3 regions of the Lysinibacillus sp. G1-3 genome follow, and region 1 is predicted to be linked to each of the others. Evidence: riboswitches for the same ligand, from Rfam matches in the RefSeq annotation. Region 1 holds a riboswitch; each other region holds the start of a gene.

The links. A riboswitch is a leader RNA that binds a small molecule or an ion and turns the genes downstream of it on or off. The one in region 1 is predicted to bind cobalamin.
Region 2: linked by a shared signal. The riboswitch ahead of ACVYAD_RS07735 ((2Fe-2S) ferredoxin domain-containing protein) and the one ahead of ACVYAD_RS02105 (ABC transporter substrate-binding protein) in region 1 are both predicted to bind cobalamin.
Region 3: linked by a shared signal. The riboswitch ahead of ACVYAD_RS24190 (FecCD family ABC transporter permease) and the one ahead of ACVYAD_RS02105 (ABC transporter substrate-binding protein) in region 1 are both predicted to bind cobalamin.

Annotation. Positions count from the first base shown of each region.
Region 1 covers NZ_JBWHYQ010000002.1:19,134-22,316, reverse strand. Annotated here, with positions in the region: gene ACVYAD_RS02110 (precorrin-3B methylase) at 1-590, opposite strand, end outside; gene ACVYAD_RS02105 (ABC transporter substrate-binding protein) at 652-1,647, opposite strand; cobalamin riboswitch at 1,817-2,003, opposite strand; gene ACVYAD_RS02100 (GTP-binding protein) at 2,145-3,183, shown strand, end outside.
Region 2 covers NZ_JBWHYQ010000006.1:106,521-109,703, forward strand. Annotated here, with positions in the region: gene ACVYAD_RS07730 (energy-coupling factor ABC transporter permease) at 1-652, opposite strand, end outside; cobalamin riboswitch at 798-982, opposite strand; cobalamin riboswitch at 1,209-1,390, shown strand; gene ACVYAD_RS07735 ((2Fe-2S) ferredoxin domain-containing protein) at 1,530-1,901, shown strand; gene cobJ (precorrin-3B C(17)-methyltransferase) at 1,906-3,183, shown strand, end outside.
Region 3 covers NZ_JBWHYQ010000033.1:8,739-11,921, forward strand. Annotated here, with positions in the region: gene ACVYAD_RS24185 (heme ABC transporter ATP-binding protein) at 1-673, opposite strand, end outside; gene ACVYAD_RS24190 (FecCD family ABC transporter permease) at 680-1,726, opposite strand; cobalamin riboswitch at 1,987-2,178, opposite strand; gene ACVYAD_RS24195 (biotin transporter BioY) at 2,345-2,941, shown strand; gene ACVYAD_RS24200 (NADPH-dependent FMN reductase) at 3,090-3,183, opposite strand, start outside.

The sequences.
Region 1 (3,183 bases):
TGTTTCTGATAGAGCTCAATGATTTGCTTTAAAAAGCCTTCAATAAGCTCTACTCCTACCTTTTTCGCAAAGAGTGTCCCAGCTTTTGCATTCGCTCCCATCGGCACTGCTCCTAAATAGACATCAAAGGTATCCTTTTGATAAACAAGCCCAATATCATCATACACCGCATTATAACAAGCTGAGGCACAGCCATTGACGTTTACACGTAACCTTGTAGGGACAGTGATTCCTTTTAATGAATGATATAGCTTTTCTGTAATTGGTGCTGCCTCCATTTTGTCACCATCACAAAAATCACACGCTTTCATCGCTACAATCGGACCTTGCTTGGCCACATAAAGGCCAGTGTCTTCTAGCTCCTCAATCGTCTTTTCAACTTCTACTGTTGGGATAGATAATAATATGCTGTAAGAGGCAGAGTATTTTATGGCACCCTCTTCCCCTACAACCTTTGCTATTGTTTGGAATTGTGCAGGGGTATAATGTTTATTAATAATGCCTGGGCATACGGCAAGGCGAGTAAAATCCCCATTATTGTTTAAGTTTTCGAAGGTTTTGTCCGGTATATTCGAACGGAATGCATTCATAAATACTTCTCCTTATGAAAAAGGAGCTAGCCAATTGCTAGCCCCCCATTTATTGGATAGCTTAAAAACTCTCAGGATAGAAGCCTTTCGCCAAAATTTGAATGGCTTCTGCAGCACGTACCCCTTCAGATGCAGCAGAAAGTGGTAGAATCACAAAGCGTTCGTTTTTGACTGCTTCCATTTCCTTCAAGGCTGGATCATTTTTTAAGAAGTTTATTTTTGCTTCCGCTGTTGTTTCTCCGTAATCTATGACAACTACGACCGCTGGATTACGTTCTACTGTATCTTCTTTGGACACCGTAGTCCAACCCGATTCTACATCACCAAAAATATTTTTACCGCCGGCCATCTTAACAAGTTCATTCATAATGTTTTGTCCTGCTGTGAAGATCTCTTTATCACCACTATCAAACACTAAAACAGGCAGTTCTTTTCCATTTTGCGGTAGTTTTGCACGGACATCCTCTACATCCTTTGTCATTTTTTCAATTAGTGCTTCTCCACGATCTTCAACACGGAAAATTTTTGCGATATTTCTAATATCTGTGAAAATATCGTCTAAAGTTGGTTTCGTCATGATTGAGGCTGTATGTAAATAAGTGTGAATGCCTAATGTTTCAAGCTCTTCTTGTGTGCCTACACCTTTCTCTCCAAAGGCGCTTTTCCAACCACCTAATAAAAAATCTGCTTCTGCATCAATAACCTGCTCCTTTGTAGGATACTGTTTTGCTAACACAGGCACTTCATCATAGGCCGCTTGTAGAGGCTCATAAATTTTGTCATCTAAGTACGCCGTCCCTACCATTGAATCTTCTAGCTCTAAAGCTAACATAATTTCTGTCACGTGCTGATTTAAGCTAATCGCTTTTTTGGGGGCTTCCTTATATACTTGCGTTGTTCCATTATTTTCAATCGTTATGTCTGACTTTTCAGCTTGTGAAGGCTCTACCTTCTCACTTTGTGTAGCAGATTCTAGTTTGTCCTTTTCACTACATGCACCCAATATAGCCACCAATGCGATCGCAAAGACTAGCCATAAGCTATTCCATTTCTTCATGTCCTCTTCTCCTTTGATGTTAAATATATAGAAAGAAATCGTTTAGACTCCTATGCTACCAGATAGCGATTCTAGAAAAGGGCATAAAAAAATCCCCTTGTTTCCAAGAGGTTAGCATAGCAAAAGAAAGGTATTTCAACCTATTCACTATCCCCATCCTCGTGGATTCAGTAATAAATACATATTGGCAGGTATCCTGGCTTAGGTTCATCATCTATACGCCTTCCCATAGCGTGGCTACAGTGGCATCTTGTATAGACTCCCCATTTACAGTTGCGGGACAGCATCGGATTTACACCGATTTCCCTTTTAAGCAAATAACAAAGGTCATTTACACCAATACGTCGTTTTTATTTTGTTGTATATATTGATTGACTAGTAGATTCACAATCATACATATATTAACACTATTGCGACATAAACACTATATGAAATATTTTTTATACCAATTCTGTTACAATGTTGTTAAATGAATGAATAGAAACGAGGATCTTTTTATGCATGTAACAATTGGAGTACTTGCTCACGTGGATGCTGGTAAAACAACATTTTCTGAGCAGTTACTATTTCATACAAACAGTATTCAAGCTCGTGGACGAGTGGATCATCAGGACACATTTCTAGATAATCATGAGCTGGAGCGTCAGCGAGGCATCACGATTTTTGCGGAGCAAGGCCGCATGACGCTTGGGGATGATACATATACATTAATCGATACACCAGGGCACGTCGATTTCTCTCCAGAGATGGAGCGTGCCATTCGGGTTATGGATTATGCCATCATTATTGTTAGTGCTGTCGAAGGAATACAGGGTCATACTGAAACAGTATGGCAACTTTTACGCCAATATCATGTTCCAACCTTCTTTTTTATTAACAAAATTGATCGTGAAGGAGCAGATGTTGAAGCTGTAATGGCTGCGCTTCAAAAGGATTGCTCTGCAGATGTTTTATTCGTAGACGAACCGCTCCGTTCCGACTATGTTTCAAACGACATAATGGAGTGGCTTGCTGAACGTGATGAACACCTTCTCGATGCTTTTCTCAATGAAACATTGGATAGCTCTAGCTGCCTTACTCATTTATCTAGTATGATTAAACAGGAAAAGGCCTTTCTATGTTTTACTGGGTCTGCCTTAAAAGATAGTGGAATAAAGGAATTCCTAACACAGCTCCCCCTCCTTACAGAAACACAATTTAATAACAACGCTCCGTTTCAAGGTGAGGTGTTTAAAATTCGTCATGATGGACATCAACGCTTAACTTTTATCAAATCTTTGCAAGGAACGTTACATGTCCGTGATGAACTTTCATTTGGAGACGTGACTGAAAAAGTGACGGAGATTCGACTATACAATGGCAACCGGTATGAAACTTCTCAAAAGATAGAGGCCGGGGAGATTTTCGCAGTAAAAGGGATTAGTCAAGCAAACATCGGCGATATTATTGGTTCTTCGAATAATTCTCAGCCCTTTGAGTTAGTACCGACTTTACAGGCAAAAGTACATTATGAAGGCACTCAGCATATAAAGGACG
Region 2 (3,183 bases), on a different contig from region 1:
CCTCGCTAACAGCAAGAGGAATTTGAGTGAACGCAAAAATACTAGCAAACTTTGTAAATGAAGCTATAAAGCCTCCGACCTCAGAAGGGAAGGCGAGAGCTAATTGTACAGAAGTGACAATATATGTACCTAAGTCACCAAGCATTGCTGCTAAAAAGACAGCTACTGAAAATGATAATCCCATTTTCTGAGAGCCCTTAAAAACATAATAAGCAATAATAGGACCAGCAATTGCCATAGAAAAGGCATTAGCACCTAAAGTTGTCAACCCACCATGTGCTAAAAGTAAAGATTGGAATAATAATACGATTGTCCCGATAACACTCATCGCTAATGGTCCAAAAAGAACTGTCCCAAGTCCAACCCCTGTCGGATGTGAACAACTACCTGTTACAGAAGGGATTTTTAAAGCTGATAGTACAAAGGCAAAGGCACCAGATAATCCTAAAATCATTTTTGTTTCAGGATTTTCATCAATAGTTTTACGAATAGAACGTAATCCTAAAATAATAAATGGAATGGATAAGACCCACCAAAAAATTGCCCATTCAATTGGCAAAAAGCCCTCCATAATGTGCATTGCAAATGCACGATCTGGCACGAATAAAAATGCCAATAAGAAATAACTAAGCTTCCAACCTGAGAATTTCAAAACCTCTCCTCCTCACATTAAAATAGTTAGAATTAGTATGCGATGAAATCAAAAAAGCACTTCTCCAATTGTGGAAAAGTGCATAGCTAAAAATGCAAATAAAATTCTAATTTGCTCAGCCGCACACCTATCCTCGTAGGTTTAAACGATCACATATTTTTCGGCAGGTCTCCTGGCTTTAGTTCAACGTTTTATAGGTCTTCCCATCCTTTGGACAGTGACATTATCTATAAAACTCCCTAGTACAGTGGCGGGACCGCGCCGGACTTAAACCGGCTTCCCTTTTAAGCGAAATGATGAACAATTCGCACCGAAAAAAGATGAAGTTGTGATTTCACGACAAAGTGTAACATGATTTTCCATATATATGCTATACTTTTTAAGAAAAAATTTTTAATTGAGTGTCTATGTCGAAAATTTAGATAAATAGAAAAGGAATGTCATATTTTTCTTTTAAAAATTACTGGAAATGTCACAAATTTAGAAAGAAATATTGAAATTTTAAAAAAATAAGCTATGATAGAAACAGTTTTTAATTTTTAAAAAATAATAATTTCATATAAAACATCCATAAGTGCTTGAATATTTTCAAGATAATAGGGAAATCGGTGAGAATCCGATACAGCCCCCGCTACTGTAATAGCTGATGAAATCGCGGATGCCACTAGTGAAAACTAGGAAGGCGCGAAAGTAAAAGGAAGCTTAAGTCAGGAAACCTGCTTATGTGATGATACATGCAAACTTTTCGGAGGGAGAAGTTGAAGCGAGAGCGAGTACCTGTATATATTCGTTTTTATTTGGCTTCTACTAAACCTTTACTCTTCGTCTAGAGTAAAGGTTTTTCTTTTTCCTAAAAGCAAATGAGGGGAGAAAAACTATGACAACTTGGAATTTAGAGGGGATGAAAACACATCTTTTTATATGCAATGGTAGTAGCTGTATGAAAAAAGATGCTGAGGACATTACTCAGGCAATTCGTGATGAAATACAGTTACTGGAACTTGATAAGGAAATACATACGACAAGGACTCGCTGTAATGGTAGGTGTAAAGATGCTTGTGTTGTCATTGCTTATCCTCAAGGGAATTGGTACCGCGTGCCGACAACATCGCATGCGAAGGCACTCGTACAAGATTTAAATCATGAATCTTTACATAATGAGCATGTCTTTACTTTACGTGAAGGATCTTTACAGCGTACAGCACAAACAACAGCCATTAAAGGTATTGAAAAGGTGAAAGAGGGGTAACAAAATGGCGCAAAAAGGTAAGATTTTCGTAGTTGGCTTTGGCCCTGGAGACTTTAAACATATTACGACTCGTGCTGTAGAGGCACTACAACAAAGTCATATGATTATTGGTTATAAAACCTATGTTGAGCTTATTCAAGATTTAGTTAGTGCAAAGTCGATTATTAGTACTGGTATGACAGAGGAAGTTTCACGTGCACAGGAAGCGGTACGTCAAGCAGAGGCTGGAAGTATCGTATCGGTTATTTCCAGCGGTGATGCCGGTGTTTATGGGATGGCTGGATTAGTGTATGAAGTATTAATCGAGCTAGGATGGACTGAAGCTACTGGTATCGAAGTAGAAATTGTTCCAGGTATTTCTGCTATTAATTCGTGTGCAAGTTTACTAGGTGCTCCTATTATGCACGACGCTTGTACAATTAGTTTGAGTGACCACTTAACACCTTGGAATTTAATTGCTAAGCGAGTAGAAGCAGCGGCGATGGCGGATTTTGTTATTGCGCTTTATAACCCAAAAAGTGGACGTCGTACGAGACAAATTGTAGAGGCTCAACGAATTTTATTAGAATATCGTTCGCCAGATACACCGGTTGGACTTGTGAAAAGCGCGTATCGTGACCGTCAAGAAATTACGATGACGACTTTAGCAGAAATGCTTGAACATGATATCGGCATGTTAACAACCGTTATTATCGGGAATTCAACAACATTTTTCTATGACAATAAAATGATTACACCACGTGGTTATCAGCGTAAATATACACTTGGAGAAGAAAAACAGCCGTTACGACCACATCAACGACTAAAGGAAGAAAATGAACCATGGGCAATGAATCAAGAAACTGGGGCAGCGCGAAATGATTTTGCAACAGATCCGAATGCCAATCGTATAAAGCCCAGTTTAGCTATAACACCACAACCAAAGCCTAAAAAGTCATCCCTTGAAATGGCAACAGCAGCTCTGGCAAAGGTGAAGGGAACTAGCGCTGTGAAAGTAACATCTAAGCTCGTTCAACAAAAAATCGAATCGGTTTTTGAATTAGCTGTTAGTCCTGGGGTAGCCAATAAGTTTTTTACTCCTCAACAAATGATGACCTTAGCTGAAGTAGTTGGTGAGGAAGGAACGATGGAGTATACACCAGACCACCAAATTCATTTAAAAATTCCTACGTCTGAGCCAGGAGAGATTACAGCAAAGCTTCGCGAAGTAGGCTTTTTACTAACACCAATTGGTGACGTGCTTTCGTTAAAGGCTTGTGATTTCTGTTACGGAGAAAAAACC
Region 3 (3,183 bases), on a different contig from region 1:
GTGTAAGTACTTCTTCTGGCGTGCCAAAACAAACAATTCGACCTTGCTGTAAAACATAAATTTGATCGCAATACATAGCCGCAATGTTTAAATCATGGATTGCAGCAACAACTGTTAATTGTAAGGTTTGGATTAGATCCATAAGCTGCAATTGATGCTGAATATCTAGATGATTTGTTGGCTCATCTAAAATAAGCACTTGTGCTTGCTGAGCAAGGGCACGAGCAACCATCACACGCTTTTTTTCGCCACCCGAAAGAGAGCTATAGCTACGTTTCTCTAAATGAGCGATACCCGTTTGCTTCAGTGCATCCTTTACGATTTGAAAATCTTGCTCTTGATCAAACTCCAATAGTTTTTTATGGGGTGTTCTCCCCATACTCACTAAATCATGCACTGTAAAATCAAATAAGACCGGTGTTTCTTGACTCACAACTGCTAGATTTTTAGCTATGTTTTTACTCGATTGCTTTAGAATATCTTGTTCATTTAATAACACTGTTCCACTTTCTGGTTTTAATAAACGGTACAAATTCTTTAATAGCGTTGACTTCCCACTACCATTAGGACCGATCAACCCAACAAATTGCTTGTCCTTTATTTGAACATTTACTTCATGTAATATGCGTTCATCAGAAATGGAGAATGATATTTGTTTCGCTTCTAATGTCATATTTTTTTAATCTCCTTCACCGAAAGAATAATTGTTACGACGTAGCAGCCAAATGAAAAATGGACCTCCGCAAAAAGCCGTGATAATTCCTATCGGCATTTCCTCAGGGGCAATTAATATTCGAGCAAGTGCATCTGCCCAAACTAAGAATATCCCCCCTAATAATGCGCTAATCGGTATGACATACTTATGATTTGAACCTACAATTAGCCGTACAATATGTGGAATGATTAAACCAACAAATCCAATTGAGCCACTTACAGCAACCAACACACCCGTTAATAACGATACTAATAAAATAAGCTGTATTCGAAATTGTTGTAAGTTAACCCCTAATGTAACTGCGGCTTCTTCTCCAAGAAGTAATAAATTTAAGCTGCGATAGTTGAGCCATAACAAGGCAAATACTACAATAAAAATGACTGCAGGAATTACAAGAATACTCCATTTCGCCCCTGCTAGGCTTCCTAGCATCCAAAACATGACTGCCTTCATTCCCCCCTCTTGCTTCGACAACATTAAGATAAAATTTGAAATAGCAGATAAAATAAATGACACCGCCATCCCTGAAAGCAAAAGTCGAAAGACGGATACTCTACCGCCAACATGCGATAAGAAGAAAACTAACCCCATTGCTGTGAGAGAGCCTAAAAAAGCCGATACGGAAAGAGCATAAACGCCCAGAAATGAAAAGGCACCTAAAATGATGACAGCTGTGGCACCAACCGTCGCTCCAGAAGAAATCCCTAAAATATATGGTTCTGCAATTGAATTACGAACGAGCGCCTGAATAGCTGCTCCTGCAATTGCCAAGCCTGCTCCGACGATAGCAGCGAGTAATACACGCGGAGCCCTTATTTGCCAAATGATAATTTCCTGTGAGCGACTCCAATCTTGTTCGATTGAGCTTTGAATAATAGGGATTTTAGAAAGGATAACCTTCCATACATAAAGTGGCGTAACGGAAACCGATCCAACCATAATTGCAATTGTCATTGAAATAATAAGTAGTAGTAGAAGGGGCATCGAAAGTAACATAAATTTTCTATTCATCTTTTTATTAACTCCTAATCATTAAACATTAATTTCATCTAGCCGTAATTGTAGCTGATACTCTGCTAATATTTGCAGTACGAAGATAAATGAAAGAAAAAAGGGTATTCCATGCAAATGCGCATGGAAATACCCTAGAATCAATTATGCTTGGCATAATCGCGTCTTTCAGCGTGTATTTGGACACCTGCTGAAAGAAATTAAACAATGTTAGATTTTCTTCTACTATTGTCCGTAATCGCTTTCATCCTCGTGGGCATTACAGGAATAACTAAATGGCAGGTCTCCTGGCTTCGAATCAATGTATCTATGATTGCCTTCCCATTCTAGAACAGTGGCTAAATCATCATAGAACTCCTCGTTACAGTTGCGGGACAGCGTCGGATTTGCACCGATTTCCCTTTTAAGTGACACATTGTATAAGATGTCACACCATTAGTATCGAATGATTTAAAATTATGACAATTCTATCATATATTTCAATAGTTAGTCTATACTATCAATCATTTATCAAGTTAAGAAACACCTTTACGTTAACCTAAAGCGATAATAAAGTTGACACAAAAACTTTATTTTCTTACACTATTATTATCAACATTACTTTTCAGAGGTGAAATAATGACAACCATTGTGGAACATACACATCAAAAATTAAGAACAGTAGATATTGCATACATTGGACTTTTTTCAACATTAATGATGATAGGAGCTAATATTACGTCCATTGTGCCTTTCATGGTTGTTGGCGGAGTACCGATCACATTGCAAACGTTTTTTGCTATTTTAGCGGGACTTATTCTCGGTAGTAGAAAAGGGGCACTCGCTTGTACTGTTTATATGTGCATCGGTTTAGCAGGAGCACCTGTATTTGCACGATTCAGCGGAGGCTTTGGACAAATTTTAAGTCCTACATTTGGTTTCATTGTCTCGTTTATATTAGCAGCATTTGTCGCAGGGCTTATTGTAGAACGCATTGGAACGAAGAAAAGCTATGTAGTTGCTGCATTAGTTGCAACTGCTATTAATTATTTATTAGGGACAAATTGGATGTACTTTGCCTATAAGCTATGGGCTAGTGCGCCTGATGCTTTCACGTATAAAATAGCATGGCTTTGGATGATGCCTCCTTTGCCAAAGGATATTATTTTAGCTATATTCGCGGGTATTTTTGCATACCGTCTTCAAAAGGTATTGAAAATAATTCCAATCAAATAAAGGTTCATCACCAAAACGTGGGTTGATTTCCGTTCCGACTTATATATAAGGCAAAGAGTGTCGGGGCTTTAACCTCTAAACCCAAAAAATATTATAAAACCTAAAAATGTCCCATCAGTATTTTACATACTAATGGGACATTCTATTGTTAAACGTATGTTTTCATCCAGTTTAAGAAGTTATCAATAACTACATCTAGGAATTTGATAGTACCCTCATCTGTTAAATGGCCTTCAGCATCA